DNA from 2 places in the Mesorhizobium sp. Root695 genome. Region 2 is predicted to be linked to the other one. Evidence: predicted binding sites of a transcription regulator. Region 2 holds the regulator's gene; the other holds the start of a gene.
What was found. The regulator PhoB, encoded in region 2, activates phosphate uptake and scavenging genes when phosphate is short. The targets are predictions, from matches to a motif close to TGTCATNNANCTGTCAT.
Positions count from the first base shown of each region.

Region 1 (16,258 bases), on a different contig from region 2:
CTGCAGATGGACGTTCCGTCCGCCGCCACGGCAAAACCACCCCAGCCAACGAAACTCATGTCGAACGATCCAGCCACGTCCAATCGGCTCTACAGCTCGATAAGCAAGGACGTCGCTCCGGCCGAGGTCGCGACCGGCCAGATCGTTGATATTTTCGGCCTCGTGCCTTGCGGCGCGACAGGCTACCAGGCCTGGGAAGACGGCGGCAACAAGGTCCCGGCGCCTGTCAGCAACGCCGACTTCTTCTACAACGTGACCGGCAGGTGCGACTTCAACAAGCGGCCCAACAACACACGGCTGACGCAGTAGACGCTGAAGCGGCCGATCTCCCCACATGTGGGGGAGATGGCCGGCAGGCCAGAGGGGGGCGCTGCCCCGCCGGCTTTGCCATATCCGTCTCCCACTTTCTCTGACCGATCTGACCATCATTCTATCGTTGCTCGACGGCCCCTACAGCGGCTTTGTTGGTGCTCTACGGCGCCCCCTCTGTCCTGCCGGACATCTCTCACCCCTCGAGGGGTGAGATTAGCCTGTCGCGACGGCTGGTGCCGATCTCCACCGCTGCAAAGCGACGAACCCGATCACAAACCGGTGAGCGCTGTAACGAAGCAGCGGGCGGCGGCGAAGTGGGGACATGAGCGGTGCATCCAGGCGCCGCCGCCCACGGAGCAAGCCATGTCCTGCAAACTCGTCACAGTGTCCAGCCTTTGCGCGCTTGCGCTGGCAGTGTCGCTCGGTGCGGCGGCCGCCCAGCCGCTCACCGTGGTCGAGCTGTTCACCAGCCAGGGCTGCTCGTCCTGCCCGCCGGCCAACGCCAATCTGATCAAGGTCAAGGACCAGCCCGGCGTGCTGGCGCTGTCGTTCAACGTCACCTACTGGGACTATCTCGGCTGGAAGGACATTTTCGGCCGCCAGGAATTCACCCAGCGCCAGGTTACTTACGAGCCGCCGCTCGGCCATGACGGCCCGTTCACGCCGCAGGTGGTGGTCAACGGCCATGCCGATGTCGTCGGCGCCGCACCCGGCGAGATCCAGAACCTGATCGCAAGCACTGGCCGCACCAGCGGCCCGTCGCTGTCGCTCGATGGCGGCAAGGTCAGCATCGGCGCCGGCGCCGCACCTGGCGGTAAGGCTGATGTCTGGCTGGTGCGCTACGCCAAGGGCGTCGTCGAGGTGCCGGTGGCACGCGGCGAGAACTCCGGCCGCACCCTGCCGCACGCCAATGTCGTGCATGCGCTCAAGAAACTCGGCAGCTGGACCGGCGACGCCACGGCGCTGGATCTGCCGTCAGCTTCGGACGGCCTGAGCACGGCCGTGCTCGTCCAGTCGCCCAGTGGCGGACCGATCCTGGCCGCCGCGACCAACTAGATCACGCTTCAACAAGAGATTGCGCAACGCCGCACGCGCGGCACCGCATAGCACGGCCGCCAAGAGGGCGCGCCTTCAACGACCAACCCCAAGGAGACCATCATGACCATTCTGTCCCGCCTGACGCTGCCGGCACTCGCTCTCGCTCTGTGCTCGACGGCGCTGCTTGCCGGCGGCATCGCCCGTGCCGACGACGCGACCAATGCGATGAAGCCCGCTGCCAATGCCATGAAACCGGCCGCCGATGCGATGAAGCCTGCCGCAGACGCCATGAAGCCGGCGACCGACGCGATGAAGCCTGCCGACCCGATGGCCACCAATTCCATGAAGCCGGCGGCTGACGCCATGAAACCGGCGGCTGACGCGATGAAACCGGCAACGGATGCCATGAAACCGGCAAACTAGGCTGGCTGCCCGCGACGCACGCGAATGTGAGCCCGTGCCGCAACTCGTGCGTCGCGCCGCCGTAGCTGATGCAATAGACTGATCCCAATGGAAGCCATGAGGAGTGCAGCCATGACCGACATCAAGATTCCAAACCGTTCGTTCGGCTTTGTCAAAGGCGCTCTCGCCGCGCTTGCGCTTGCCGCAGCGGGCGCCGCCTTCTGGTTGACGCCGGCGGTTTCGGCCGAGGACGCGGTGAAGATCCCGCCGCCGGCTTTGGACGAAAAGGCGGCTGCCGGCAGCGAAAAGGCAATCTTCGCCGGCGGCTGCTTCTGGGGCGTGCAGGGCGTCTTTCAGCACGTCAAGGGCGTGACCAGGGCCGTCTCCGGCTACACCGGCGGCGACAAGGACACCGCCGTCTACGAGACGGTCGGCTCGGGCCGCACCGGGCATGCCGAATCCGTCGAGATCACCTACGATCCGTCGAAAGTCACTTATGGCCAGCTGCTGCAGGTCTATTTCTCGGTCGCCCACAACCCGACCCAGCTGAATTTCCAGGGTCCGGACTCCGGCACGCAGTACCGCTCGACGATCTTTGCCGAAAACGATGCGCAAAAGAAGATCGCGCAGAGCTACATCGCCCAGCTCGACAAGGCCAAGGTGTTCCCGGAGCCGATCGTCACCACGCTGGAAACCGGCAAGACCTTCTATCCGGCCGAGAATTATCATCAGGATTTCCTGACGCTGAACCCGACCTATCCCTACATCGTCTACAACGACCTGCCCAAGGTGGCGAACCTGAAAGCGCTGTTCCCGGCGCTGTACAGCGAAAAGCCGGTGCTGGTGCTGGCGGCGAGCAACTGAGCTGAGTGCGAAGAGCGGGGCTGGGGGTGTGCGAAGGGCGACGACGCCCCATCGAAGGCACCGTAGCTGCTGCCGTCCCGACCTGACCTTTTCTCAATCATACGTCAAATCCGTCGCCTTCCCGCCGAACACCCGGTAGGCATAGAACGAATAGAAGATGATGACGGGTAGCACGACGACGGTGCCGGCAAGGATGATGGCCAGGCTTTCGGTCGCCGAGGCCGCCTGCCAGATGGTCAGCTTGTTCGGCACCACGAACGGATAGAACGACCACGCCAGTCCGGCAAAGCCGAGCGCGAAGATGGCGGCCAGCGTCAGGAACGGCGTCAGCGAATGGCGGTCGCCGGGTTTCGGCAGGTGGAAGGTCTGCCGCCACAGCCAGCCGAACAGCAGCGCCGACAGGATCGGCAGCGGCGACAGATAGAGCATTTGAGGCCAGACGAACCATTTGTCGAAGATGCGCGGGCTGGCGAACGGCGTCGCCAGCGACACCGCCGCCATGCCGAGCGCGGTCAGCACAAGTGCGGTGCGCAGCCAGCGCACCGCCTTCTTCTGCAACTCGCCTTCGGTCTTGTAGATCACCCAGGCCGCGCCCATCGCCGCGTAGGCGGCGGCAAGGCAGAACGCCACCAGCACGCCGAACGCCATGCCGCCGAAGCCGACATCGAGGCCGAGCACATAGACGCCCAGCATGTATCCCTGCGCCAGCGAAGCGATGATTGAACCGAGGAAGAAAATACGGTTCCAGCGGTGTTTGCGCTCGGTCGGCACCTTGGCGCGGAAATCGAAGGCGACGCCGCGCAGGATCAGCCCGACCAGCAGCACGAAGACTGGAATGTAGAGCGCGGTCAGGATGACGCCGTGCGCCAGCGGGAAGGCAACCAGCAGCAGGCCGACTGCCAGCACCAGCCAGGTTTCGTTGGCGTCCCAGAACGGACCGATCGCGGCAATCATCGTGTCCTGTTCGGCATCTTCGGCGGCGGCGAACAGGATGCCGATGCCGAGATCGAAACCGTCGAGAATGACGTAGATCAGGATGGCGAGGCCCATCAGTCCGGCGAAGATGAGGGGGAGTGCGGTCGGCCAGTCGAAGCTCATTTTTCTTCTCCTACTCGCCAGCTGCCGGTTGCGACATGGCCGTCTTCATCACGCCCGGCAGCGGCGATGAATCGCCGTCCTTTGCCGCCTTCAGCGCCAGGTGCACCAGCACGCCGAGATAGGCGATCAGCAAAAGCACGTAGAGAATGAGATAGACGGCCAGCGTCAGCGCGACATGGCTGCCGGCCACCGGGCCGACCGCGTCGGCGGTTTTCAGCACGCCCGTCACCAGCCAGGGCTGGCGGCCGATTTCGGTGGTGTACCAGCCGGCCAGCGTCGCCAGCCAGCCCGACAGCGCCATCGGCACCATCAGCAAGGCGAGCGCCTTCGGCAGGCTGTGCCGGCGCTTGAGGAAGTAGGCCGCCGACCATGAGACGATCAGCATCAGGATGCCGGTGCCGACCATGATGCGGAAACCCCAGAACACCGGGAAGACAGGCGGATGGTTGCCGGGGTAGTCGTTCAGCCCCGGCACCACCCCGCTGGTCGAATGCCGCAGCACCAGGCTGGCGCCGTCGGGAATGGCGATCTCGAACCTGTTTTCCTTGGCCGCCTCGTCGGGCAGAGCGAAGAGCACCAGCGGCACGTTGGGGCCGGTGTTCCAGTTGGCCTCCATCGCGGCGATCTTCTGCGGCTGATGCTCCAGCGTGTTAAGACCATGCTGGTCGCCGGCAAAGATCTGGATCGGGATCAGGATCGCCGCGGTGAAGACGCCGGTGCGCAGCGCCTTCCACATCGATTCCGAGCGGTCGCCGGTGAGATAGCGCAGCGCCGACAGCCCGGCGATCAGGAACGACACCGTGAGGCCGGAGGCCAGCAGCATATGGACCAGCCGGTAGGGCATCGACGGGTTGAAGACGATCGCCCACCAGTCGACGGCATGCGCCACGCCGTCGCGGATCTCGAAGCCGGCCGGTGTCTGCATCCAGGAGTTGAGCGCGATGATCCAGAAGGCCGAGACGGTCGTGCCGCCGGCGACCAGCACCGTCGCCAGCGTGTGGATGCGGTTGGAGACGCGGCGGAAGCCGAACAGCATGATGCCGAGGAAGGCGGCTTCGAGGAAGAAGGCGGTGAGGATCTCGTAGGCCAGCAGCGGTCCGGCGATGTTGCCGACCTTTTCCATGTAACCCGGCCAGTTGGTGCCGAATTGGAAGCTCATGGTGACGCCGGTAACCACGCCCATGGCGAAGGACAGTGCGAACACCTTCACCCAGGTGAAATACGCACGTATCCAGGCGGAATCGCCGGTGGCGTTGTAGCGCAGCTTGAAGAACAGCAGCACCCAGCCAAGCGCAATGGTGATCGTCGGAAACAATATATGGAACGAAATATTCGCGCCGAATTGCATGCGCGACAGGATGAGCGGGTCCATGGTGGGCTCCAGCTGCTTCTTATGGTTGAAGGATAGGGCGCAAGCCGGGTCTGGTCAAAGCGGCGTCCCGCCGCGAGGCGGAACGCCGCAGCGCCCTGCCAATATGACGCCAGCGTGATGTGCTCAGCCTCTGCGCCGGTGTCCGGCACGTCGCCACGGGTGTCCGCGAATGCGCCCCAGATCTTCGATCTCCTGCGCGTCCCACGATTGTCGAGAACTGTCAGCAGCGGCATTGACTTGCGGTTGCATGCACTGACATTCGGCCTATATCAGGGGACCTCTTTCAAGCAGCCGTTTTCAGCCATGCCCTCCATCCTGTCCATTTCTGGGGTCTCCAAGACCTACGCCACCGGCTTCACCGCGCTCAAGGAGGTCAATCTTGACATCCAGCGCGGCGAGATCTTTGCGCTGCTCGGGCCCAACGGCGCCGGCAAGACGACGCTGATCTCGATCGTCTGCGGCATCGTCAACCGCTCGTCGGGCACCGTCACCGTCGACGGCCACGACATCAACAAGGATTATCGCGCCGCGCGCAGCCTGATCGGCTTGGTGCCGCAGGAACTGACCATCGACGCCTTCGAGAGCGTCTGGGCGACGGTCAATTACAGCCGTGGCCTGTTCGGCAAGCCGGCTAATCATGGCTTTGTCGAGAAGGTGCTTCGCGACCTGTCGCTGTGGGACAAGAAGGACGCCAAGGCGATTACCCTGTCGGGCGGCATGAAGCGCCGGCTGATGATCGCCAAGGCGCTGTCGCATGAGCCGCGCATCCTGTTCCTCGACGAGCCGACCGCCGGCGTCGATGTCGAACTGCGCCAGGACATGTGGGCGATGGTGCGCCGGCTGCGCGAGGATGGCGTCACCATCATCCTCACCACGCACTATATCGAGGAAGCCGAGGCGATGGCCGACCGCGTCGGCGTCATCAACCGCGGCGAGATCATCCTGGTCGAGAACAAGGCCGAGCTGATGCGCAAGCTCGGTCGCAAGCGGCTGGTGCTGGAACTGCGCAACCCGTTGACGTCTATTCCGGAAGCGCTCTCGCGTTACGCACTGGAGCTGTCGCCGGATGGCGGGCAGCTGACCTACACCTATGACAACCAGGCCGAGCGGCCCGGCGTCGCCTCGCTGATGCGCGATCTCGAGGCCGGCGGCATCCAGTTCCGCGACATCGACACGCAAAACAGCTCGCTCGAGGAGATCTTCGTCAATCTGGTGAGGAGAGAGCCATGAACCTGCGCGCAGTCTGGGCGATCTACCGGATGGAAATGGCGCGTGCCTTCCGCACCGTGCTGCAGAGCATCGTCTCGCCCGTCATCTCGACATCGCTGTATTTCGTCGTCTTCGGCTCGGCAATAGGCTCGCGCATCACCGAGATCGACGGCATCAGCTACGGCGCCTTCATCGTGCCGGGGCTGATCATGCTGTCGCTTTTGACGCAGTCGATCTCCAACGCCTCCTTTGCCATCTACTTCCCTAAATTCGTCGGCTCGATCTACGAGCTTCTGTCGGCGCCGGTCTCCTATCTGGAGATCGTCATCGCCTATGTCGGCGGCGCCGCGACCAAGTCGATCATCCTCGGCCTGATCATCCTGGCGACAGCGTCGCTGTTCGTGCCGCTCACCATCCTGCATCCGTTCTGGATGCTTGCCTTCCTGGTGCTGACGGCTGTGACCTTCAGCCTGTTCGGCTTCATCATCGGCATCTGGGCGAAGAGTTTTGAGCAACTGCAGCTGGTGCCGCTCTTGATCATCACGCCGCTGACCTTCCTCGGCGGCAGCTTCTATTCGATCAACATGCTGCCCGAAGTCTGGCGCACGGTGACGCTGTTCAACCCGGTCGTCTATTTGATCAGCGGCTTCCGCTGGAGCTTCTACGGCAAATCCGACGTTTCGGTCGGCGTCAGCCTTGGCATGACCGTCGTCTTCCTGCTGGTCTGCATAACCATCGTCGCCTGGATCTTCAGGACAGGTTATCGGCTAAGGAGCTGACCCTGACGAACCCAGGTCTGTAGGCCACCTCAAATCGCCTTGACCAGCCGCAGTAGCCCCAGCATCTCGACATACGTCCCTTTGCGGAAGGCGATGTAGACCGGCTCCTCGACACCATGGAAGCGGCGCTTGAATGCAGCCTGGCCCTGCAGGTTGAACCTGCGCCGGTTGACCCATGGCGAGTCGTAGGCGCGCTGGAAGGTGTTGCGCCAGAAATCGCTTTCGGAAAAGCCGCTTGGGTCGATGTCGACGAGCGGCGACAGGCCGAGCGTGACAGCCGAGATGCCCTCTTCGCGAAAACGGTCGACGGCGAATTTGGTCAGGCCGATTTCGGCATGCGGCGAGGCATCGATGTGCTTGCGCTTGAAGGCGGTGGTGTAGCCGATGACCTTGCCGTCGGCAAACAGCGGATCGAAGTCAAGCAAAGCGACCAGCTCGCCATCGGGGCCATGCAGCACGAAACGGCGCATGTCGATGCCGAGATGATCGGCGAACGGGCGGTTGAGAAAGCCCATCTCCCAGCGCTTGACGATGCGGTCGCCGCGCCAGTTTTGGGAAAGCCGGGCGATCTCGTCGAGGTGGATCGTGCGCCTGTCCTCTTCGAACGAAAAGCCCTTCTTCAACAGCCAGCGCTCGGAGTAGCGCACGGTTTCGTTGCGCTTCCCGGAAAAATCATGCTCAGGCAGGGCGAGACGGGTGTCGATACCGAAGCGATTGACCTTGTAGCCGAGCCCGGCCAGCACGCGTGCGGTCTCCTCGCCGATCTGCACGAACCACGGGCTGCCGGCGGCCTCGACGAAGCGTCTGATATAGTCGACTCGATGCGCAGGAGCCGCCACCGGATCGCCGAGCGCGAAATGATGCTTCATCTTGGTGCCGAAGGCGATGTAGCCGTCGGCGTCGCCGAAGTAGGAAAGCTTGTTCTGCACGGCGGTGGAGTAGGCAAGCGAGAAGTCGCCATGGCGGCGAACAAGCGCCAGGCGTTCGACATGGGTCAGCGCCTGCCGCTCGACCTTGGGCGCGGCGCCCTCAAGGACTTTGTCGAAATAGATCCGCAAGGAGGGCATGGTCGAGATTCCGCGTGCCGGCTACAACGCCGCGCGTCCAGGACGCGCAAAGGTGCTGTATCACTTTGATTCTGCGCATGGCTTTGAAAATCGAACGCGATTTCGGGCATGCGCGTGGGGGATAACAGAGACCCGCCAGCCCCCCAGGGCCTCGAATCAATCACATTGCCGCGACCTGATTACCGTTGATATCGCGCATATGCCATATAGAGCGCAACCGCGGTACAGTGGCTCGAAAATCGCATGGCCCGAAAATCGGCGGCGGCTTGCGGGTATGGGTCCTGCGCGGGATCAAACGGTTACATCGTCATGCGAGCCTTGTGGGCGGTCGAATGGGATTCGAGAGTGAATGACTGATACGACAATCAGATCGGTTGCGGACCTGCCGATAACGGTGGAGCCGGCAATCGTCGTCGGCGCCGGCGCTGCAGGTCTGGCTGTCGCGCATGCCTTGATGAACGCAGGCGTTCCGACGGCGATCCTGGAAAAGGAAAGCCGGCTGGCCGAACCCTGGCACCGGCGGCACCAGCAGCTGCGTCTCAACACCCACCGCGATCTTTCTTCGTTGCCTGGTCTCGCCTATCCCCCGGGCACCCCTGCCTTTCCGCAAAGGATGGTCGTCATCCGCCATATGAATGATTTCAGGGAGGAGAACCGGCTGCCGGTGCAGTTTGGCGTCGCCGTCGAAGAAATCACCTTCAACGGCGATCATTGGGTGCTGCGGACCAGCGCGGGGCCGCGCCTGGCCCGCAATGTCGTCATCGCCACCGGCCGCGACAGGCAGCCTTTCACTCCCGAATGGAAAGGCATGAAGGATTTCGCCGGCCGCATCATCCATTCGGCGGATTTCGGCGACGCGCAGGACTATGCGGGCCAAAAAGTGCTGGTCGTCGGCGCCGGCAATTCGGGCTTCGACGCGCTCAATCACCTGGCCGACATAGACACGGCCGCCATCTGGCTGTCGGCCCGCAACGGCCCCGCCCTCCTGCCCAAGCGGATCGCCAAGATCGCCGTGCATCGGCTCTCGCCGTTCATGGCGCGCTTGCCCTTGAGGGTCGCCGATGTGGTGATGGCGGCAACGCAGCGCCTGGTTTTTGGCGACCTGACCAAATTCGGCATGCCGCCTGCGCCGTCGGGGGGCGCCAGCCGCCTGACCTCGGACTATACCGCGATCGCCGCCGACGATGGCGCCGTTCACGCCATCAAGACCGGCAAGATCACCGTCGTGCCGGCCATACGGGAATTCACCCGCGACGGCGTGATCCTGGCCAATGGCAGCCTGATCGACCCCGACATCGTCATCGCCGCGACAGGCTATCGCACCGGGCTGGAGCCGATGGTCGGCAAGCTCGGCGTGCTCGACAGCAAGGGCGTTCCACTCTTCAACGGCGGGCAAGCCGTTCCGAAACTGCCCGGCCTATGGTTTACCGGCATGCGGCCAAGCATCCGCGGCTGCTTCGCCAATGCCGGCATCCTGGCCAAGGCGATCGCAAAACGGATCGCAGCTTCCGCTGGCGTGTCCCACCGATCCGGTGCTTCACGCTGATTTGACCGGAGACGCCGGAACGCCGGCTTGATCCGTTATTTGCCATGTTATATAACATGTTATCATTTATTGGCAGGCCGATCATGGAAGACGTCATACGATCTCTTGGCTACCTCTGCCTGGGCAGCAGGTTGAAGCGCATTGGCGAGCAGTTGCAGGCCGACGCGCAGCGTCTGCTCGACGGCTTGGAGGTTCCACTTCAATCGAGTCAGTACCCGCTGCTTGCAGCACTCGACAAACTGGGACCCTTGGCTGTCGGCGAACTGGCGCGATCGCTGGGGCTGACACAGCCGGGTGTGACAAGAAGCGTGTCGCTTTTGGCCGAACTGGGGCTGGTCGAAGCCATCCAGTCGGATGGTGACCAGCGGCGGCGGGTGGTCTCGCTGTCTGGGAGAGGTCAACGCCTGGTCGATGTCGCCAAGCGGGACGTGTGGCCGCGCATAGAGAGCGCCGTTGCGGATTTGTGCCGGGATCTTTCAGGGCCGCTTCTCGATCAACTCGCTGCCATCGAGGACGGTCTGGCTGCGGCCCCGCTCGATCGCCGCGTCAAAGAAGGCGCCAGGCAATGAAACATGTTCTTGATCGCCCCGTCTGGAGCGCGCTGGAGACGAGGCATCAGGCCTTCGCGCAAGGTGGCAAGCTTGCCAGGCGCTATTCACCGTCAATCGCGCTCTTTGCCGCGACCGCTACCGACGATGCCGAAAGCCTGCGGGCGTTCGGGAAGCTTGTATCCTTGGGCGAGAGCGTGATCATGGCTCAGGCCGATGCCATTGCGCTGCCAGTCGGCCTGTCGGCGATGTCGACTGCCACTGCCGTGCAGATGATTGCCGAGGCGCCGTTGCAGACCGTGTCGGACGAGCGTGTGCAACGTCTGACGCAAGAGGATGCGGCCGGGATGCTGGCCTTGGCGTCACTCACCAAACCCGGCCCGTTCACATCAGGGGCGCTGAGCCTCGGCGACTTCTGGGGTGTGAAAATCAAGGGCCGGCTGGTGGCGATGGCCGGCGAGCGCATGAAGCAACCCGGCTATAGCGAACTCAGCGGCGTCTGTTCGCACCCGGAATTCCGTGGCCTCGGCCTCGGCCGGCTGCTGTCGCTGTTCGTGGCAAACCAGATTTTTGCACGGGGCGAGATACCGTACCTCCACGCCTATGCCGCAAACACTGCTGCCATAGGATTGTACGAGTCCATCGGCTTCCGATTCAGAAGCATGATCAATGTGGCCGTGGTTCAGCGGGCTGAATAAGATAAGCCGCCGCCGGGCTTCACGCCGATTTCGGCTCGAGCCGCCGGAACCCGACGGCCTCCATCAACATGTCCTCTTCGACCATGCCGGCATTGTGCAGGGCTAGCAGGTTAAGCGCGATTTCGCGCGCATCGGCGGAATCGGGATGCGCTTCGCGCCGCCGGCAGGCCTCATCGAACACGCGCTGCAGCTTGGCTATATCGGCTGGCTTGAGCAAGCCACGGTCATAGACGGACTTCGACACGGCGATCTCCTGGTAAAGACCTAGGGCGCCACGTTTAAATTGCCAATCTTTCCCGAGGCTTGAGTGATTTCACGAAAAAGGGAGGGGCTTCGGGTCACCGAAGTCCCTCCCTTGAGATTGCAAACCAGCGCCGGATATCAGACCGCGATCTTGCCGCCACCCTGTTTGGTGATGGCGACCACCGACGGCCGCACCGGCATGTCGGGCTTGAAGTCGGGCCAGCGTGTCGACAGGTCCTCATAGTAGGACGGGCGGCCGAACGCCTCCCAGTCCTCGCCGCCGTCGCCCGGATGCTGGACGGCGACGAAGGCGGTCTGGTCGTCGGGCGCAAACAGCGGGCCGCACATTTCGGCGCCGATCGACACGCGGAAGAACAGTTTCGAGGTCGCCCGCGCCGACCCTTCGGTGTCCACTGCCCACAGGCCATCGGTGCGGCCGGTGGCTTTCGGACCCTGGCCGTCGGTGGCGACCCACAGGCGACCGGCCGAATCGACAGCGCAATTGTCGGGCATGCCGAACCAGCCATTGGCCGTCGTTGCCGTCGAGAAGGTGGCGCCGACATCGGCCACCGAAGGATCGCCGCATTTCAAAAGCACTTCCCACTTGCCCTTGGCGGCAGTGAAATCGCCACCGTCCTCCGATATCTCGATGATATGGCCGAAGGCGTTTTCGGCGCGCGGGTTGGCGGCATCGATCTGATCGGCCTTGCGCTTGGAATTGTTGGTCAGCATGACATAGACCTTGCCGTTGACGGCATTGGGCTGGATGTCTTCCGGGCGGTCCATCTTGGTGGCGCCGAGCAGGTCGGCGGCGCGGCGTGTTTCGATCAGCACGTCGGCCTGGCCAGCGAAGCCGTTTTCAGCCGTCAGCGGCCCCTGGCCGAAGACAATCGGCAGCCATTCGACCGTGCCGTCCTCGGCGAACTTGGCGACATGCAGCGTGCCGTCGTCGAGCAGGTCCTTGTTGGCGGCATGGTCGTTCGGATTGAACGCGGCCTTGGTAACGAACTTGTAGACATAGTCGAAGCGCTCGTCGTCGCCGAGATAGAAGACGACGCGGCCGTCCTTGGCGACGATCGATTCGGCGCCTTCATGCTTGAAGCGGCCCATGGCGGTGCGCTTCCTCGGCGTCGAGGTCGGATCGTTGACATCAACCTCGACGATCCAGCCGAAGCGGTTGGCCTCGTTGGGCTCCTTGGCGAGGTCGAAACGGTCGTAATGCGCCGCCCATTCATAGGCGCCTTCGGGAATGCCGAGGCGCTTGTAGTTGGCGGCTTCCTTGTGACCTTCCGGCAAGCCGCCGGAGAAATAGCCGTGGATGTTTTCCTCAGCCATCACATAGGTGCCCCAGGGCGTGACGCCGCCGGCGCAGTTGTTGAATGTGCCGAAAACCTTGGTGCCGGATGGATCGGCATTGGTCTTGACGCGGTCATGGCCGGCGACCGGGCCGGACAGCACCATTTCGGTGTTGGAGGTGATGCGGCGATTGAGCTTGCCGTCGCGCACCACCTGCCATTTACCAGCGTCCTTGCGGATCTCGACGATGGTGCCGCCATGGGCTGCCATCTCGACATCGACCTGCTCCTTCGAAAGGGGTGCGACTTCTGCCGACTTCTTGCCGTCCTTTTCGACGATCTTGACGATGCCCGGGAACATCAGATGCGGGTTGGTGTATTCGTGGTTGACCACCAGCAGGCCGTGTTCGGCCGAACCGTCGATCGGGAGATAGCCGACATAGTCGTTGTTGTAGCCGAACTGCCTGGACTGCGCCTGCGCCGACTGTTTCGTCGGGTCGAAGTCCGGCGAATCGGCAAACAGCGGGTCGCCCCAGCGCAACAGCACATCGGCGTCGTAGCCCGCCGCGACATGATGCTTGTCGTCGATGCCAGCCTCCAGCTCGCCGAACGCGAAGGCCGAGCCTTCCGCGGCCCGGGCTTCGTCGGCGCTGACAAGCGCCAGCGGGCTCACGGTGGCGGCGATGGCCGAGACGGCCAGCGAGCCCTTCAGGAACCCGCGGCGCGAAAACCGCGCGGCGATGATCTCGCCCATGGTGCGGTTGTCCGTGGGGTTGGTGGCCGGGCCGTCGTTTTCCTCGAGCAGGCTGGTGCGGAATCGGGCGTCGGGGGAGCGATGGTCAGTCATGGTGGCTTGCCTCTGGCTGCGTGGATGGCTGGAGCATGGGTAGCTGTTTGACCCTTATAATCGCCGGATCACATTTTCGTGACATCAAGAGGTCTTTCAGACGCAACAGTCACTGCATGCACCGTTGGCCGGCATTCTCGGAGTTGCCGCAAGGCGCATGCCAGGGAAGGCGGCGGCGGGAATGGCGACGGCAGCAGCACAAACGCGGCGATGATGGCGGCAACTGTGGCGCCGTCAATGTGGCAACCGGCGACAGGATCGAAGTGGACGGCAACAAGACCGAGCATCCCTACCGCACCAGAAAGACGGCACCTGGGAAGCGATCGAGAACGGTCGGTTCGAGATGAAGGAGCCCCTCGGCCGCGCCATCGTCGAACGCCCGGCGCCGGCGGACGATATCAGTCGTCTTCAGGCCTTGTGAAACAGGTCAACCAAGCAAAGGCCAGCGTTACAAGTCACCTCCGCCGCCCCCGGCGGAGGTGACTTGATGTCCGGCGTCTCCGTCGTCAGGTATCGGGAAAGCCAGTCTCCCGTTCAGCGATGGTTGTCGCGGCGCCGTTCATACAAAGCTAATATAGCACAAGCCCAGGACTTTAGTCCAATCTTGCGCTTGCAAAGGTCCTGGGTGACAACCGCAACGGTCGGAGGTCGCTTCCGGGAACCACGTCTTTCAGCGATGTTGGTTGCTGCTGCGACGTTGAGGGTGGGCGCCGGCTCAATCGACGGAGATCAGAATGCGCAGATCGGTCACGACCCGTTGTTGCCGGCTGGCGCTCAGATCGGCGGCCGCGCTGGCGCTGACCATCGCTCCCTATCAGATTGTCCTCCACGGCTCCGCTCCCGGGATCTATGCCGCCAGCGCACAGGCGGGCAAGGGCGGCAATGGCGGCGGCAACAGCGGTGGTGGAAACGGCAACGGTGGCGGAAACAGCAGCGGCGGCAATTCCGGCAACAGCAGCGGCGGCAACAGCGGCAATAGCAGCGGGAATGGCAACAGCGGTAACGCCGGCAAATCGGGATCCAACAGGGGCAAGAGCGGCAACAGCGCGAGTCATGTCAATGCCGTGACCGGTGACAAGGTCGACGTGACAGGCAACAAGATCACGGTCCGGCATCCCGACGGCATAACGGAAGAGATCGAGAACGGTCGTTTCAGGATGGAGGATGCACTCGGGCGCACGATCATCGACCGCCGGGTCACGCCGGCCGATGTCGGCCGCCTCAAGGCCTTGTGAAGCTTGCCAACAGGCAACGGTCGGCTTCACGTGTCACCTCCGCCGCCCCCCGGCGGAGGTGACCTCGTTTTGGCCCGGCGCCGCGATGACTGAAGCCCCTGGAACGGTTCCGGTTTTGTAGATGCGCTGAACTGTTAAGGATGGTTCCTGTCGCGGTCGCGCGCCTCACGCATCATCAAGGCTGCTTCGGTACGGTTTCGCACATTGAGTTTCGACAGCACGCCGGTCATATGATGCTTGACGGTCTTCTCCTGAAGCTCCAGCCGCAAGGCGACTTCCTTGTTGCTCAGCCCCTCAGCCACCAGCCGCAGGATTTCCGTCTGCCGCTCGGTGAGTTGGCGCAGCCGGTCCGCTATGGCGTTGGCGGGTTTCTGGGACTGGAGATCCGAAAGCAGCCGGGCCGACAGCGTCGGCGAAAGATAGCTCTCGCCAGCCGCCACGTTGCGCAGGATGTCGGCAAGCGCGCGCGATCCGATACCTTTTAGGACATAGCCGCGCACCCCTGCGTTCAGGGCTGTGGTCACATCGGCATTGGCCTCCGAGACGGTCAGCATGACGATCTTCTGGGCGGGATGGTTGGCGAGGATGCCTGCAACCGCGGCCAGACCGCCGCCCGGCATGGAGATGTCGAGCAGCAATATGTCGGGCCGCACCGTCGAGGCGATGCGTTCGGCATCCTGCGCCGTTGCACCCTCGCCAGCCATCTCGAAACCTCCGATCTCCGACAGGCTGCGCGTCACACCTTCGCGAAAGAGGGGATGATCGTCGACAATGGCGATGCGAATGACATCAGTCATGCTTGCTCCTCAACCGATAGACGGATCACCAATCGCGTGCCTTGCGGCCCGGTCAAGGTTTCGAACTGGCCACCAATGCTTTCGACCCGCTCTCTGAGACCGGCGAGCCCGAGGCCCTCGACCTGTGCCGGATCGAAGCCTGGCCCGGCGTCCGATACTTCAACACAAAGCCTGCCACCTTTCATCCCGGCACTCACCGCTTGATCCTTGCCTCGCCCGTGGCGGTAGGCGTTGTTCAGCCCTTCCTGCACAAAACGATAGATGCTGATCTTCTCGGAGGCCCCGGGCTCCGGCAACTGTCCGGCCAGCGTGAGTGTCACCGACGTTCCCGTCCTCAGTTCGTGTTCGTTGACGGCCAGCCGCAGAATGTCCGGCGCGGCAGCCGTCTCTATCTGCGGCAGGACGAGGCCGGTGCAGATACCGCGTATTTCGCGTAGCGCATCCTCCAGCGTCTTGCGGATCATCGCGACCTCGGTCGAGCGGCTTTCGCCCGAATGGCCGTCGCCGGAAAATATCGGACTGTCCATGCGCAGTGCCGCCAGGGCCACGAGTTGGGCCGGGCCGTCATGGAGGTCGGCGCCGATACGGCGCAAATATCTTTCGTTGAGCGCGGTGGCGCGGCGGGAGGCCCGCTGCACGCGCATTCGCAGGGCGCTGTTTTGCGTCACCAGACCCTGCAGCTCCGACACCTGGCGGCGTAGCGCCCCGCGCTGATCGTCGATGGTGCGGCTGCCGCGAAGGACGATGCCCGACAGGAGCAGGAATGCCGCCAGGGTCGCGCCGGCCACGATCAGCCAGCTAGACCACAGAGCGGAAGCCAGGGTGGCTTTGAACTCGTCGGCGATCTCGTAGAATTCGGTCACCGCCACCACTTCGCCGGACCAGGGCTCGCGCACGGGATTGTAGAT
Region 1 is NZ_LMHO01000010.1:88,141-104,398, reverse strand. Features, by position in the region: gene ASD99_RS11950 (TadE/TadG family type IV pilus assembly protein) at 1-309, shown strand, start outside; gene ASD99_RS11945 (DUF1223 domain-containing protein) at 676-1,368, shown strand; gene ASD99_RS11940 (hypothetical protein) at 1,471-1,773, shown strand; gene msrA (peptide-methionine (S)-S-oxide reductase MsrA) at 1,885-2,616, shown strand; gene ASD99_RS11930 (cytochrome d ubiquinol oxidase subunit II) at 2,710-3,714, opposite strand; gene ASD99_RS11925 (cytochrome ubiquinol oxidase subunit I) at 3,725-5,086, opposite strand; gene ASD99_RS11920 (ABC transporter ATP-binding protein) at 5,390-6,316, shown strand; gene ASD99_RS11915 (ABC transporter permease) at 6,313-7,074, shown strand; gene ASD99_RS11910 (phosphatidylglycerol lysyltransferase domain-containing protein) at 7,104-8,141, opposite strand; gene ASD99_RS11905 (flavin-containing monooxygenase) at 8,491-9,687, shown strand; gene ASD99_RS11900 (MarR family winged helix-turn-helix transcriptional regulator) at 9,771-10,256, shown strand; gene ASD99_RS11895 (GNAT family N-acetyltransferase) at 10,253-10,933, shown strand; gene ASD99_RS11890 (hypothetical protein) at 10,953-11,177, opposite strand; gene ASD99_RS11885 (PhoX family protein) at 11,315-13,318, opposite strand; gene ASD99_RS11875 (hypothetical protein) at 14,053-14,553, shown strand; gene ASD99_RS11870 (LuxR C-terminal-related transcriptional regulator) at 14,688-15,350, opposite strand; gene ASD99_RS11865 (sensor histidine kinase) at 15,347-16,258, opposite strand, start outside.
Region 1: a site for PhoB is predicted at 13,386-13,402, ahead of ASD99_RS11885 (PhoX family protein). Genes of this name have one in related genera too.

Region 2 (16,258 bases):
CGCAGCCATATCCATCCTGATTGCGGTGCCGATCGGCATCGGCATTGCGATATTCCTGACCGAGCTGTGCCCGCGGCCGCTGCGCCGGCCGATCGGCATCGCGGTGGAACTTCTGGCCGGCATCCCGTCGATCATCTATGGCATATGGGGCCTGTTCATCTTCGCTCCTTTCGTGCAGACCACGATCCAGCCTTTCTTCATCAACCTTTTCCATGACGTCCCGGTATTGTCGAGCCTGTTTGCCGGCCCGCCCTACGGCATCGGCCTGCTGACATCGTCGATGATCCTTGCCATCATGGTGCTGCCCTTCATCACCTCGATCACCAAGGACGTCTTCGACACGGTGCCGGCGGTGCTGAAAGAGTCCGCCTACGGCATTGGCTGCACAACCTGGGAGGTTACGCGCCGCGTCGTCATTCCCTACACCCGCGTCGGCATCATGGGCGGTGTCATGCTGGGATTGGGCAGGGCGCTTGGCGAGACCATGGCGGTGACCTTCGTCATCGGCAACGCGCATCGCATCAGCGCCTCGCTGTTCGCGCCCGGCACGACGATTTCGGCGACCATCGCCAATGAATTCACCGAGGCCGATGGCGAGCTTTACACGTCATCGCTGATTGCTCTTGGCCTGATCCTTTTCGTCATCACCTTCCTGATCCTTGCCATCGCACGCTACATGCTGATGCGCATCGATCGCCGCACCGGAGCCTGACCGATGTCGACAGCCACATCGCTTCACCGCCGTCGCAAGACGAGGAATTCCTTGATGATGACGCTTTGTCTGGTCGCGGCGGGCATCGGACTTGCTTGGCTGGCGCTCATTCTCGGCGCGCTTCTCTACAAGGGCCTCGCCGGCCTCTCGGTGTCGGTGTTCACCGAAATGACGCCGCCGCCCGGCGATGCCGGTGGCCTGCTCAACGCCATCTATGGCAGCGTGGTGATGACGGTCATCGCCGTCATCGTCGGCACGCCGATCGGCGTGCTGGCAGGGACCTATATGGCCGAGTATGGCCGCTTCTCACGCCTCACCACGATCGTGCGCTTCATCAACGACATCTTGTTGTCGGCGCCGTCGATCATCATCGGCCTGTTCGTCTACGAACTGCTGGTGCGGCCGATGGGGCATTTCTCGGCCCTTGCCGGTTCCGTCGCACTTGCCATCCTGGTCATCCCGGTTGTCGTGCGTACCACCGAGGACATGCTCAATTTGGTGCCGAACGCCTTGCGCGAGGCCGGCACCGCGATCGGCGCGCCGCGCTGGGTGGTCATCAAGTCGGTTGCTTACCGCGCCGCTCTTTCCGGTATCGTCACCGGCATATTGCTGTCGATCGCCCGCATCTCCGGCGAGACGGCACCGCTGCTCTTCACAGCGCTCAACAACCAATTCTGGTCTAGCAATCTCAACGCGCCGATGGCCAGCCTGCCTGTCACCATCTTCCAGTTCGCGCTCAGCCCTTACGAGGAATGGCAGCAACTGGCCTGGACCGGTGCACTCATCATCACATTGACGGTTCTCGCGCTCAGCATCGTTGCTCGCAGCCTGACCGGACGCAGAGAGGACAAATGAGCCAGATGTTGTCTCCAGACATGACGATCGCCGCCGAGGCCGCAGCCAAGGTCAAGATCGAGGTGAAGAACCTCAACTTCTACTACGGCCAGAGCAAGGCGCTGAAGGACATCACGCTGTCCTTGCCCGAGCGCAGCGTCACCGCCTTCATCGGGCCTTCGGGCTGCGGGAAGTCGACGCTGCTGCGCGTCTTCAACCGCATCTACGAACTCTATCCCAACCAGACCGCCGAGGGTCAGGTGCTGCTCGACGGCCAGAACGTTCTCGACCGCTCGCAGGATCTCAACCTGCTGCGGACCAAGATAGGCATGGTGTTCCAGAAGCCGACGCCGTTCCCGATGTCGATCTATGAAAACATCGCCTTCGGCATCAGGCTCTACGAGAAGCTCAGCAAGTCCGAGATGGACGGCCGTGTCGAGCAGGCGCTGAAGCGCGCGGCACTCTGGACCGAGGTCAAGGACAAGCTCAGCGCCAGCGGCCTCAGCCTCTCCGGTGGCCAGCAGCAGCGGCTCTGCATCGCCCGCACCGTGGCGGTGAAGCCGGAAGTCATCCTGCTCGACGAGCCGGCGTCGGCGCTCGATCCGCTGTCGACCGCCAAGATCGAGGAGCTGATCGACGAGTTGCAAGCCGACTACACGATCGTCATCGTCACCCACAACATGCAGCAGGCGGCGCGCGTGTCGAAGCAGACAGCCTTCATGTATCTGGGCGAACTGGTCGAGTTCGACCGCACCGAGAAGATCTTCACGTCGCCCCGCGAGAAGCGCACGCAGGACTACATCACCGGCCGCTTTGGCTGAGTTCAGGCATACGAGGGATAAGATCATGGGCGAACATACAGTCGCTTCTTTCGACGAAGATCTCGGTCAGATCAGCAGGCTCATCAGCGACATGGGCGATCTCGCCGGCTCGATGGTCGGCGGTGCGACCAAGGCGCTTTTGAATTCCGACAACGCCCTGGCACAGCGCGTCGTCTCCGACGATGCGATCATGGATGCGCGCCAGCGCGAGCTCGACGACCGCGCCATCACGTTGATCGCCAAGCGGCAGCCGATGGCCGACGATCTGCGCCATGTCGTCGGTTCGATCCGCATGGCCGGCGATCTCGAACGCATCGGCGACCTTGCCAAGAACATCGCCAAGCGCGTCGGTACCGTCGGCCTCAGCGTAACGCCGCGCGACCTGTCGCATTCGATCGACGGGATGGCGCAGCTGGTGCTGATCCAGGTGCAGGGCGTGATCGAGGAATATGCGGCGCGCGACGCCGCTGCCCTGGCGAAACTGCGTGCCGACGACGAACGCATCGACGTCAAGTACACTTCGGTGTTCCGCGAACTCCTGACCTACATGATGGAAGACCCGCGCAACATCACGGCCTGCACGCATCTGCTGTTCTGCGCCAAGAACCTCGAGCGCATCGGCGACCATGTGACCAACATCGCCGAAAATGCCTATTATGTTTTGACCGGTACGCAACTGCCCGCCAATCGTCCGAAGCAGGACGAAACGGCGATGTCCGCGCCGGCGGCATGACGACAGGGGTGACCAGTCGATGATCGCGCCACGCATCATGGTGGTGGAGGACGAGGAGCCGCTAGGCGTGCTGCTCCGCTACAATCTCGAATCCGAAGGCTACCAGGTCGAGGTGGTGACGCGCGGCGACGAGGCCGAGATCCGGCTGCAGGAGAACGTTCCCGACCTTCTCGTGCTCGACTGGATGGTTCCGGCGGTTTCCGGCATCGAACTCTGTCGTCGGCTGAGAATGCGCCCCGAGACCGAGCGGCTGCCGATCATCATGCTGACTGCGCGCGGCGAGGAGAGCGACCGCGTACGCGGCCTGTCGACCGGCGCCGACGACTATCTGGTCAAGCCGTTCTCGACGCCGGAATTCATGGCCAGGGTCAAGGCGCTGCTGCGCCGCGCCAAGCCGGAAGTGCTGTCCAGCGTGCTGAAGGTCGGCGACATCGTGCTCGATCGAGAATCGCACCGGGTCTATCGCAAGAAGAGCGAGATCCGACTCGGGCCGACCGAGTTCCGCCTGCTCGAGTTCATGATGCGCCATCCCGGCCGCGTGTTCTCGCGCAGCCAGTTGCTCGACAATGTCTGGGGCGAGACGATCTACATCGACGAGCGCACGGTCGACGTGCATGTCGGCCGGCTGCGCAAGGCGGTCAACAACGGCCGCATGCCCGACGTCATCCGCACCATTCGCGGGGCAGGTTACGCGATCCGCGAGGACTGAACCCGCCCGTCTGAATTCACGCCACGTTTTTGCCTGCGACGCTTCCTCTCGCCTGCGCGCCCGGCGCGAAAATCTCCTGGTCGACGAAGGTCAGCGCGCGCATGGCGCAGCCTTCGCGGATCAGCGGCAGTTCGTTCGGCTCGGTGTCGAAGGAAATCGATTTCGAGTGCTGGCCGCCGGCGGTCTGGGCAATCGCCTCGCGCAATGCGGGCTCGATCAGGTCGAAGGCGGCGGCGCTGACGCCGACCATGGCAACGGGCGCCGGATCGATCAGCGCGAACAGGCTGCCGAGGCCGTAACCGAGCGCTTCGCCAGCCTTGCGATAGGCCTCGCGCTCGGGGCCATCCTTTTCGCGGGCCGCGGTCGCCAGGGCGCGCATGTCGGCGTCGCTGACGTCGGCGACAGGTTCTGCGTCCTCGCCCAGCTGCCTTGCATTGCGCCAGATGGCGTAGTTGCCGGCATAGGCCTCGACGCAGCCACGCCGTCCGCAGCGGCACAGAGCGCCGTTCGGCTGATGGATCATGTGGCCGAACTCGCCGCCCGAGGAATGGGTGCCGGTGAACAGCTCGCCTTTCAGCACCAGGCCCATGCCGATGCCGTGCGACAAGAGGATGGCGATGAAATCGTCGCGGTAGCGATCAGGATCGCGCCAGCGCAGCGCTATCGCCATCATGTTGCAGTCGTTCTCCACGGTGGCGGGAATGCCGAACTCGTCTTCGAGTATGTCGGCGAAGGCGATGTCGGTGTGCGGCGTGATCGGCGACCAAAGCATCGCGCGAGCATGGGTATCGGTGATGCCCTGGATCGCCAGCGCGATACGGGCGACGCTGCGGACGTCAAGATCGGGATCTTCGAGGCGGCGCCGCACGATGCCGACGCATTCGCCGATCAGCGCGTCGCGCGACATTGTCTGCGTGTCCAGCCGGCGCTGTTCCTCTGATATCACCTGGCCGGCGTAGTCGATGACGGCGACGGAGAGGAAATTCAGCGACAGCACCACGGTCATCACCGCCGCCGCTTCCGGATTGAGGCTGAGGCCGACCTGCGGCCGACCGCGTCTGAGTGAGCCGGCTTCGCTTGGCTTGCTTTCGGTCAGGATGCCTTCACCGATCAGGTCGGACGAGATCGCCGAGATGGTCGAATGGCTGAGGCCCGTGGTCGCCGCGATCTCGGTGCGGGACGGCTGTCCGGCGCGGCGCACGGCCGCAATCACCATCGCCCGGTTGCGCCGGCGCAAATCGTCGTGGCGGATTCCGACCGACATGTTTCTTCACATCCTCCGGGTCGCCGCGGTTCTTTCCTGCTCCTGGAACGCTGCCGTCAACGCGGTCAAATACTGGCAGAAGCGGTCGGCCCTGTCATTTATTTATTCCGAGGCTCGAAAAAAATTCGGAAGGACATCAAAATCCATCAGAATCGATGTTGACAGCGTTCGGGTGTTGGACCAGTATTTTTTCGAGGCTCGAAAAAATAGAGCCTCTGTGCCGGCCTTAGGGTCAGTCTGGTCGCGCCATACGCGGCGCAGGGAGGATATTATGAAAAGATTCACAGCCGCCATCCTGGCGGGTGTCGCCATGTCGCTGACGCTCGCGTCGGTCGCGCAGGCGAAGGACAAGGTCATCGGCGTCTCGTGGTCCAACTTCCAGGAAGAGCGCTGGAAGACCGACGAGGCTGCCATGAAGACGGCGATCGAGGCAGCTGGCGACAAGTACATCTCCGCCGATGCGCAGTCCAATCCCGGCAAGCAGCTTACCGATGTCGAAAGCCTGATCTCGCAGGGCGCCAACTCGCTGATCATCCTGGCGCAGGATGCCTCGGCCATCGGCCCGGCGGTGCAGAAGGCGCTGGACGAAGGCATTCCGGTCGTCGGCTATGACCGTCTGATCGAGAACAAGGACGTCTTCTATCTGACCTTCGATAATAAGGAAGTCGGCCGCATGCAGGCCCGCGAAGTGTTCAAGGTCAAGCCGGAAGGCAACTATGTCTTCATCAAGGGCTCGGGTGCCGATCCGAATGCCGACTTCCTGTTCTCGGGCTCGATGGAAGTGCTCAAGGAAGCCATCGACAGCGGCAAGATCAAGAATGTCGGCGAGGCCTATACGGACGGCTGGCTGCCCGCCAACGCCCAGAAGAACATGGAACAGTTCCTCACCGCCAACGACAACAAGGTCGATGCCGTGGTCGCGGCCAATGACGGCACCGCCGGCGGCGTCGTCGCGGCGTTGACGGCCCAAGGGTTGGCCGGCACCGTGCCGGTCTCGGGTCAGGACGGCGACCACGCCGCGCTGAACCGCATCGCGCTCGGCACACAGACCGTGTCGGTGTGGAAGGACGCGCGCGAACTCGGCAAGAACGCCGCCGAGATCGCCTCACAGCTCGCCGATGGCAAGAAGACGAGCGACATTGCCGGCGCCAAGGACTTCACGACGCCGGGCGGCAACACCGTCAAGTCGCTGTTCCTGACCCCGGTTGCCATCACCAAGGATAATCTCAACGTCGTCATCGACGCCGGCTGGATCAAGAAGGACGAAGTCTGCGCGGGCGTCGCCGCCGGCAGCGTCGCGGCCTGCAACTGATCTGGATCACTTCGAAATATCTGAACGCCGCGGCCCAAAAGCCGCGGCGTTTTCTCAAATAGATTTGTGTTTCCGCATCACGCAGATAGCTTCTAGGCTGGGTCCGGCATCCGCGTCAGACGGCCAGCCGGTGGGAGGAAATCATGACCGACACGACGTCCAACCCGCAGGCCGACACAGCGCGTGCCTCGGAGCTCGGCGCGGTCGCCCGGTTCCTGAAGGCGACCGAGATCGATACCCGCATGCTCGGGATGATCGGCGCCCTGCTGATCATCTGGATCGGGCTACATGTCATTTCCAGCCTGCGCCTCGGCGTCAATCCTTTCGATTTCGACAGCCGCACCTTTCTCACGCCGCGCAATCTGTGGAACCTGTCGGTGCAGACATCGGCGGTCGCCATTATGGCCTGCGGCATGGTGCTGGTCATCGTCATGCGCAACATCGACCTGTCCGTCGGTTCCGCCGAGGGCCTGATCGGCATGGTGATGGGCTTTGCCCAGGTGCATTTCCTGGTGCGGTTTGTCGGGCTCGAACTCGGCAATCCGTGGATCTGGGTCCTGGCATTGGTCATCGGCCTGGCGCTCGGCCTGCTGATCGGAGCCTTTCAAGGCTTCGTCATCGCCTATCTCGAAGTGCCCGCCTTTATCGTGACGCTGGGCGGCCTGCTGGTCTGGCGCGGTGCCGCCTGGTGGGTCACGAGCGGCCAGACGGTGGCGCCGCTTGACGCCACCTTTCAGCTCATGGGCGGCGGGCCGGCGGGCTCGATCGGCGCGACCTGGAGCTGGGTCGTCGGGATCGTCGCCTGTCTTGCCGTGGTGTCTGCACTGTTCAACGGTCGAGTGCAGCGCAAGCGTTTCCGGTTTCCGCTACGTCCGATCTGGGCCGAAGCGCTGCTCGGCGTCGTCACCTGCGCCGTCATCATTGGCGCGGTCTGGCTCGCCAATTCCTATCCCTGGCCGATCGGCATCGTGAACAGGTATGCGGCCGCCAACAACATCACCGTTCCCGAAGGCGGCCTGTTCATCGCCCATGGCATCGCCATACCCGTGCTGATGGCGATCGCCGTCGGGCTGGTCATGACCTTCATCACAAACCGCACCCGGTTCGGCCGCTATGTCTTTGCCATCGGCGGCAATCCGGAGGCTGCCAATCTCGCCGGCATCAACACGCGCTGGGTCACCATGAAGGTGTTCATGATCATGGGCGTGTTGGCCACGATCGCCGCCGCGATCTCCTCGGCCCGGCAGAATTCGGCGACCAACGTGCTTGGAACGCTGGACGAGCTGCTGGTCATTGCAGCCGCCGTCATTGGCGGCACGTCGCTCGCCGGCGGCTCGGGAACGATCATCGGCGCCATGCTCGGCGCGCTGCTGATGCAGTCGCTGCAGTCCGGCATGGTGCTGCTCGGCGTCGATTCGCCGCTGCAGAGCATCGTCGTCGGCGCCGTGCTGGTTGTCGCCGTCTGGCTCGACACCGTCTATCGCAAGCGCGTCTAGGAGGCATGGCCATGACAGACAAGATTGCTCCTGCAGCCACCGCACTGATCGATATGCGCAACATCTCGATCGCGTTTGGCGGCATTCGCGCCGTCGACGACGCCTCGATCGATCTTTTCCCCGGCGAGGTCGTGGCGCTGCTCGGCCATAACGGCGCCGGCAAGTCGACGCTGATCAAGATCCTGTCCGGCGCCTACAAGCGCGACTCGGGCCAGATCTTCGTCAATGGCGAGGAGGCATCGATCTCCAACCCGCGCGACGCCAAGAAATACGGGATCGAGACGATCTACCAGACGCTGGCATTGGCCGACAATGTCGATGCCGCCGCCAATCTGTTCCTCGGCCGTGAGCTGATGACCGCCTGGGGCACGCTCGACGACGTCGCCATGGAGGCTGAGGCGCGCAAGGTTATGGGCCGGCTCAATCCCCGCTTCCAGCGCTTCAAGGAGCCGGTGATCAAGCTGTCGGGCGGACAGCGGCAATCGGTGGCGATCGCGCGCGCGATCCTGTTCAACGCACGCATCCTGATCATGGACGAGCCGACGGCAGCGCTTGGCCCGCAGGAAACGGCGCAGGTCGGCGAACTGGTCAAGCAGCTAAAGTCCGACGGCATCGGCATCTTCCTGATCAGCCACGATATCCACGATGTGTTCGAGCTTGCCGACCGGGTCTGCGTCATGAAGAACGGCCAGGTCGTCGGCACCGCGCGCACCACCGACGTGACCCAGGACGAAGTGCTCGGCATGATCATTCTGGGCAAATGCCCGCCCGGCGCCATTCCCGGACCAGGCGCGCTGAAGATCGCTGCCTGAAGCCTTCCGGCTGACGCCGCCCCTCTTGGCCAAACAGGGTGCAGGATCGCTGGTTGCCGCCCATGTGATATGCCAGCCGTCAGGATGGCTTGGCCTTGCCATTGTGTTGGCACGGCGAGTTGCTCATAAAGGCCCGACATGCTCAGGGACCGCATCATCCGTTGAAGAAGCTTTTTCCAATCGTCGCGTTCATTGCCGTTGCGCTGATCAGCATGACGATGGCCGGGTTCGCCTATTTTGCGACGCAGGAGGCCGCCCGCATCAAGTTCGATGCGACGGCCGACGACGCGCTCAACCGGATCGAGAGCCGCATCGACCTGCACTTGTCGCTGCTGCGCTCGATGCGAGCCCTGTTCGACGCCCGCAACGGCGATATTTCCGGCAACGAGTTCAAGGCGTTCTTCAAAGCGCTCGATGTCGACAACAATTTTGCCGGCTTGCGCGGTATCGGCTATCTCAGGCTTGCGAAGACCGGAGACGAGGCGGCGGTCGAGCGCGATATGCTGCACGACCATGGCGTCAACCATCCAATCTTTCCTGACACCACGCAGCCCTGGCGCGCGCCCATCGTGCTGTTCGAGCCGCTAGACCCGTCCAACCAGAGCTGCATCGGCTACGACATGTTCAGCGAACCGGTGCGGCGGGCGGCGATCGAAAAGGCAATGTCGGACGACGACCAGCACGCCAGCGGGCTGGTGCAGCTGGGCCAGGACACCGGTGCCGCGCAGACGTTCACCGGCTTCCTCGTCTTCGTGCGGCTCAATATTGAAACCGCACCCGACGTCATCAATGCGTCCAGATCCTCCACGGCCGGTTTTCTCTATGCGGCCTTTCGGGCTCGCGACCTTTTCCAGACCGCGCTCAGCCGGTCGCCGCTGCTGCCGGTCAACACCGAAATCTACGACGGCGACGGTGCGGTGAATGGCGATAATCTGTTGTTCCGGTCGGAGACGCCCCCGGCTTCGACCTTCGGGGACAGACTGCTGGTCGCGCGCAAGATCATGGTGGCCGGCCGGCCATGGACTGTCCTGTTCCGGCCGACGAGCGCCTTCTCGCAGCCGTCGTCGCGCGCCGTTCCGGTGATGCTGGGGCTATTCGGCCTGTTGCTGGCGGGCGCCATCGCGCTGGTGACGCGGTATCAGGAGCGGGCCTATGAGGCGGCGTCGCGCTTGCACGAAACGACGGAAAAGAGCCTGCTCGAAAAAGACCTGATGCTGCAGGAGATGAAGCACCGCATCAAGAATTCGATCACCAGGGTTCTGGCGATCGCACGCCAGACGGCATCGCGTGCCACCGACGTCAATGAGTTTTCCGAATCTTTCTCGGCCAGGCTGCAGGCGATGGCGGCGTCCCAGGACATGCTGACACGCTCGCGGTGGCAGAAGGCCGATCTTGGCGATCTCCTGCGCATCGAGTTGGGTCAGGTGTTCGGCAAGGAGTTGCCCGAAGGGCTGTTGTCGGGACCACAAGTGCTGCTCGACGAAACCACGACGCAAGCGCTCGGCCTGACATTCCACGAGCTGGCGACGAATGCGCTGAAATACTGCGAACCCGGCGATTCGCTCAAGGGAGATTGGTCTCTGAAGGTGGACTGGTCGCTGGAAGGGCGTGGGCGCGACAGGACGCTGGCTCTCAACTGGCGCGAAACCGGACAGAAGAAACTCGAAGCGCCCGCCAAGACCGGATTCGGCACCAAGCTGATCGATCTCAACGTCACGCGCGAATTGCGCGGCACGATCAAGCGTGATTTCCGGGCCAATGGGCTGAATGTGGAAATCAGAATCCCTCTGGCAAACTGACGGCGATCGTCAGGCGGCCAGCATCAAACATCGAAAATCCGGAGACCGGCGGACCGGTCTCCGGATCGACGTTTCGATTATCGCTCGAACTAGTTGCAGCGCGCCGTATAGATCCGGCCGCGATGATCGCGATACTGGCAATAGCCATTGCGCAGGTTGCGCACCAGCAGGCCGGAACCGGCACCGACTGCGGCGCCGATCAGCGCGCCCTTGCCGCCACCGACCAGACCGCCGACACCGGCGCCGATCAGGCCGCCGCCAACCACGTCCTGTTCGGTCGAGGTGCAGCCACTGACCGCGACCACAGCAACCATGGCGATAAGTATCTTCCGCATAGAGTCACTCCTCACTTTTTGTCCTCACTTTAAATAAGCTCCGACCGCGATTTAGCATGAAATGGCGCCCTTTGCCCGCCTGAATTTATTGTTGGCTAAGATAGTCTTTTTCGGGGCGCGTCAAGTTCGACGCAACCACGATATTCGAAATCTCCAAGGATGCGTCGAGACTACCGTCCCGGCCGACCTTCCACACCACCTGATCGTAGTCGTCTTCGAGCGCCGGGTCGACCGCAAGGCATTTGGCGACGATGTGCTGAGCCTGTCCTTCAACGTCGCCCATGGCGAACGGGCGTTCGGCGACACATTGGTCGGCGGTTTCGAAAACGCTGACAGGGATCTGCAACTCACGGCAATCGGCCATCGTGTTCGAGCAGCCGATGACCAGCAGCAATGCAGCAATGTGTTCCATGACGATAATGTCCTCTCGCCACGGTAACGGTCCACATTCCGCAAAGTTCCTGCGCTGCGAGACCTACCGGCGAATTAACATGGGATCGACCAAGGCCGCAGGTGGCGCGGACGTCAGTAAGCCAGTTGGAAGAGGACGACCGCGACGATAGCCGCGGCCAGACCCAGAGCGACAAGGTGCAACGAAGCGTGAGGAACAGGAGGCAGCGGTGGCGCGGATGCCTCGGAGTCTTCAAACTCGCCCATGGACATCCGAGCGGCCTGTTCCAGTCTGTTCATGCCGGCTACCGTCAAGGCATTCCTCCCGCACCATGCTGCAAGTCCTGCTGCGGAAATGTCCGAAGATGCAACAGGTTCCGGCGGTATTTGGGAAACACAGCATCGGCTTTTATGGTGAACCGCCGGTTAAGAAACTGGCGTAGATGCGGGTCGCTCAGTCCGTCTCGAAATTGCCGTGCGGAACGACAAGGCGGTATTCTAGGCGACCAGCCGCGATTTCAAGCGTCGCCTTACCATTCAGCGATGCCGGCACGACCCGTTCGAGTGTGACACTGCCAAAGCGCTTCTCGCTACGCCTGTTATCATTGGCTCCGATCGCTTCGGCCCATGTCAGAGACAGGGAGGTCCCAGTGTGGTCGGCGGTCAGGTTGGCTGTAACCTCGACGAATCCATCGGGCCGCGACAGGGCGCCATAGCTCACCGAGTTGACGGCGAGTTCATGCATGGCAAGGCCGATATGCAGGGCAGCGTTCGGATTGAGATAAGGGTTTGCCCCCTGAAAGCGCAGGCTTCTCACCGGATCCCCGCCGTAGCGGCCAACCTGGCCCGATACCAGTTCGCGAAGTGCGGCACCCCGCCAGTTGGAAGAGGTGACGAGATCCTGAGACGAAGCCAGCGATTGCAGCCGGCCGCGAAAGCGTGTCAGGAAATCACCAATGCCGTCGGAATAGCGCCCGGTCTGGGTGGCTATGCTTTGAATGATCGCCAGCAGGTTTTTCGAGCGATGGCTGACTTCGCGCAACAGCGTCGTCAGGGTCTGCTCACGACGTTTCTGCTCGGTCGTTTCGACCATCGTGGTGACGACGCCTTGCACCGTGCCGCCATCGCCATGGTCGGCATCGATCCAGACGTAAAACCAACGGATGCCATCCTCGACGGGAACGCTGATCTCGAGACGTTGCGGGTTGCCGGATGCGATGACGTCGCGCTTGGCTTCGCCAATGCGATCGGCCTGCGCCGCCGGCAGTATGCCGTTGCCGTCGGCAGTGTCCGAAACCCAGGGCGCGCGCATGTTGCGCGCCCATACGGTTTTCATCTCGCGATCCTGATAGAGAACAGAAATACCGGCATTGTGCAACGCATGGAGAAGAGCCCGTCCAAGCTGCATGCCGCTTTCGGCAGGATGCAGGGCGATGACTTCATCGCTTTGCACGTCGTCTTTCCTATCTCCGGTTCTGGAACGCATAGGCCAATCTGTCCACCCAACTCAGGCTGAACGGCTCACTGTTGAATGGGTTCCCAAAAGAGGTTTCCCGAAAATCAGCCGCCAAAAACGGTCCGCCGGACGGTGCCCTTTGCAGGATACCGCCCGGCGGTGGCTGGAAACCGTTTGAGGGGTGCGGCTTCCAGTGTTCGGTCGCCGTTCGTCCTCACGATGCCCGTTTGAACAGGCCCGCAAGAAGCGAAATGACCAGGAAAGCGAGAAAGATGAAAAACAATATCTGCGCTATGCCGGCAGACGTACCGGCGATGCCGCCGAAACCAAGCGCGCCGGCGATGATCGCCACGACGAGAAATACGAGCGCCCAGTAAAGCATGATCCATCTCCTTCGAATGGTGCGATGAAAACGTGAGTAGATGCGGTTTGTTCCACCCTTTGCGGAAAAAGACGATGCTTGCAAATCGTTCGGAGCAGGAGGGCGCATGAATTTCGCTGACGACGGTTCCGCTTTGCCAAAAGGCCGCCCGATGCATCGCATCGAGCGGCCTTCAATATCGTGTCGTGCTGTCAGGACGTACTGCGAGCCTATGCCGCGGCTTTGGCCTGACGGTCGAAGAACAGCGCCTGGCTGATCAGCGCCTTGACCATGTCGGGATTGAACGGCTTGGTAACCAGGAAGGCCGGCTCGGGACGCTCGCCAGTCAACAGACGCTCGGGAAAGGCGGTGATGAAGATGACCGGCACCGATGTCGACGACAGGATCTCGTTCACGGCCTCAATGCCCGAACTGCCGTCGGCAAGCTGGATGTCGGCGAGCACCATTTTCGGCCGTGTCTTGCCGAACATCATCACCGCCTCAGCATGGGTGCGCGCCGTTCCGACGACGCGGTGCCCGAGGCTCTCGACCATTTCTTCTATATCCATGGCGATCAGCGGTTCATCCTCGATGATCAGCACGTCGGTTGCCACCTGACGGGATATCTCGTTGCTTGCCTGGGCAAGCAACTCGGAAAACTCCTGGTCGCCGACGTCGAGAATTTCGGCCGCCTCGTCCTCGCTGAAGCCTTCGACGGCAACGAGCAGGAAGGCCTGGCGCGGGCGCGGCGCAATTGCATTCAGATTGGCCGCGGCGCGCTGTTCCCATGCCGATTGCGCGTGCTCCTGTGGGACGCGGATCGCCACCGATGTGAACAGCTTGGCAAAAACCTTGTACAGCGCGATGCGGTCGGTCGATGCCTCGGGAAAGATCTCGACATCGGCGATGATGGCTTCGAGCATTGCGGCGACCAGCGCATCGCCACTCTCCTGCGATCCGGAAACGGCCCGCGAGAAGCGGCGCAGGAATGGCAGGTTTGGTGCGATGGTGGCGGATAAACTCATGATAAGACGTCTCCCTCAGAATGACGTGATTGCATAGATTGCAGGTCAAGCTGATTGCAAGCCCGGTCAAACAACGCCGATCTTGAGAAAAAGTTCCGGCCTCGATGGAACTAATGCGTCGGGACTGCGTTTGAAGTCGGGATGGGCAACCAGACGAGGGTGTCGCTTGCGTTGTGTCGAGTAATATTGTGAGCGGCTTGGGCGCTGGGAATACAAGGGCAGAATGAAGGATATGACGAAAGATATTCTGGCTGGCGCCGAGAGCAGGCGCCGGAATGGTGCCGGTGACGCCCTTGGGCCGAACTCCGAAATCGGGCGCAAACTCAAACAATATTACGACGAGCTGGTCTCCGACGATGTGCCGGATCGCTTTTCCCAGTTGCTTAGCCAGCTGGAACAGGCCGAACCCACACAGAAGAAGGACTGAGGCATGGCAGCGGTCTCCCAAGGCTTCAAGACCGATCTGCTTGGGGCGATCCCAAGCCTGCGCGCCTTTGCGGTATCGCTGACGCAAAATGCCGACAAGGCCGACGACCTCGTCCAGGAAACGCTGGTCAAGGCGTGGGACAAGCATGAAAGCTTCCAGCCTGGCACCAATCTCAAGGCGTGGCTTTTCACCATCCTGCGCAATGAATTCTATTCGCAGATGCGCAAGCGTGGACGTGAAGTGCAAGATAGCGACGGCATCATGACGGCCAGGCTTGCCGTTCATCCGGCTCAGCATGGCCAGCTCGACCTGAAGGATTTTCGCGGGGCGCTGGAGCAATTGCCGGAGGACCAGCGCGAAGCCATCATCCTCATCGGTGCGTCGGGTTTTTCCTACGAGGAGGCCGCCGAGATTTGCGGTTGCGCGGTCGGGACGATCAAGAGCCGCGTCAGCCGAGCCCGCACACGCTTGCAGGAGATCCTGAAAATATCAGGCGAAGACGAGTATGGTCCGGATGCGATTTCGACCCAGGTAACGGGCTCGCCGGCCAGCTGACCTGCAATCGCCAGGCGCCATCCGCAATGATCGGGATCGCGCTCAACCGGGAGAAGCGCGTCCGCAGGCTGCCGCCACCGCTTGCACGAGGTCTTCACCCGAATAGGGTTTGCCGACCAGCCTGACGCCCGGAAAGGATGCCTTGATTTCATCGGCATCCGAATAGCCCGACGCAAACACGAAAGGTACGCCTGCCGCGCGCAGCCCCGAGGCGAAATCGAGTGTCGAGGTGCCTCCCAGCATGAGGTCGACAATGGCCGCGTCGAATTGCGTGGCGACTTCCCGGCCATCGACCTCGGTCAGATCGCGGGCGATGACCACCTCGCCGGCGCCGTGGTCACGGCAAAGCTGCTCGACATCCATGGCGATGAGAAATTCGTCCTCCAGGACGAGAATCCGCAATCCGTCAAGCAATGTGGGCACAGGCAAGGACTCCTTGAAACGTATGGAGTCATGATCGCTAATTGGCGTGCTGTCATTTAAAAAAGACATGTGGGCAGTGGCGGAACCTCAATCCTTGCAACGCGTTGAAACGCAGCTCCTCCAAAGAGCGGGCTTTCGAAGAGGGGTCGAAATGTCAGCCCAGAACAGTCGCCCCTTCTCCAGCCGCCAATATCCTTGCGAGAACTGCCCGTTGCGGCCGTTGCCGATTTTTCGCGACTTCGAAAAACAGGAGCTGGCCTTCATCAGTACATTCAAGAAGGGCGAACTCGCCGTCGACAAGGGGGCTACCGTGCTGGTCGAGGGTAGCCACAGCGCCCATCTCTACACCGTTCTCTCCGGCTGGGCATTCCGTTACAAGCTGTTGCGAGACGGTCGCCGACAGATCCTCAACTATCTCATGCCCGGCGATCTGATCGGCCTGCAGGGCAGTGTGATGGGCGAGATGCAGCATTCCGTAGAGGCCCTGTCGCCGATGCTACTGTGCGTTTTCGAGCGTGAGTATCTGCACGAGCTCTACCGCAATCATCCAGGGCTGGCCTACGACATCACCTGGATCGCCTCGCGCGAAGAGCGCATGCTGGATGAAAATCTGCTCAGCCTCGGGCGTCGCAGCGCGATCGAGCGCGCCGCCTATCTTATCGCCTTCATCGCCAGCCGGGCCAAGGTCGTCGGGCTGAACGGCAAGCAGTCCATCCAGATACCGATCACCCAACAACACATCGCCGACACCCTCGGCCTGTCGCTGGTTCATACAAACAAGACGATCCGCAAGC
Region 2 is NZ_LMHO01000042.1:25,217-41,474, reverse strand. Features, by position in the region: gene pstC (phosphate ABC transporter permease subunit PstC) at 1-712, shown strand, start outside; gene pstA (phosphate ABC transporter permease PstA) at 716-1,567, shown strand; gene pstB (phosphate ABC transporter ATP-binding protein PstB) at 1,564-2,367, shown strand; gene phoU (phosphate signaling complex protein PhoU) at 2,393-3,100, shown strand; gene phoB (phosphate regulon transcriptional regulator PhoB) at 3,120-3,809, shown strand; gene ASD99_RS25465 (ROK family protein) at 3,826-5,073, opposite strand; gene xylF (D-xylose ABC transporter substrate-binding protein) at 5,345-6,385, shown strand; gene ASD99_RS25455 (sugar ABC transporter permease) at 6,529-7,881, shown strand; gene ASD99_RS25450 (ATP-binding cassette domain-containing protein) at 7,893-8,693, shown strand; gene ASD99_RS25445 (CHASE domain-containing protein) at 8,855-10,492, shown strand; gene ASD99_RS25440 (YMGG-like glycine zipper-containing protein) at 10,582-10,827, opposite strand; gene ASD99_RS25435 (hypothetical protein) at 10,913-11,239, opposite strand; gene ASD99_RS25425 (sensor histidine kinase) at 11,672-12,703, opposite strand; gene ASD99_RS32760 (DUF1328 domain-containing protein) at 12,888-13,055, opposite strand; gene ASD99_RS25420 (response regulator) at 13,265-14,059, opposite strand; gene ASD99_RS25415 (NepR family anti-sigma factor) at 14,283-14,486, shown strand; gene ASD99_RS25410 (sigma-70 family RNA polymerase sigma factor) at 14,490-15,041, shown strand; gene ASD99_RS25405 (response regulator) at 15,084-15,533, opposite strand; gene ASD99_RS25400 (Crp/Fnr family transcriptional regulator) at 15,616-16,258, shown strand, end outside.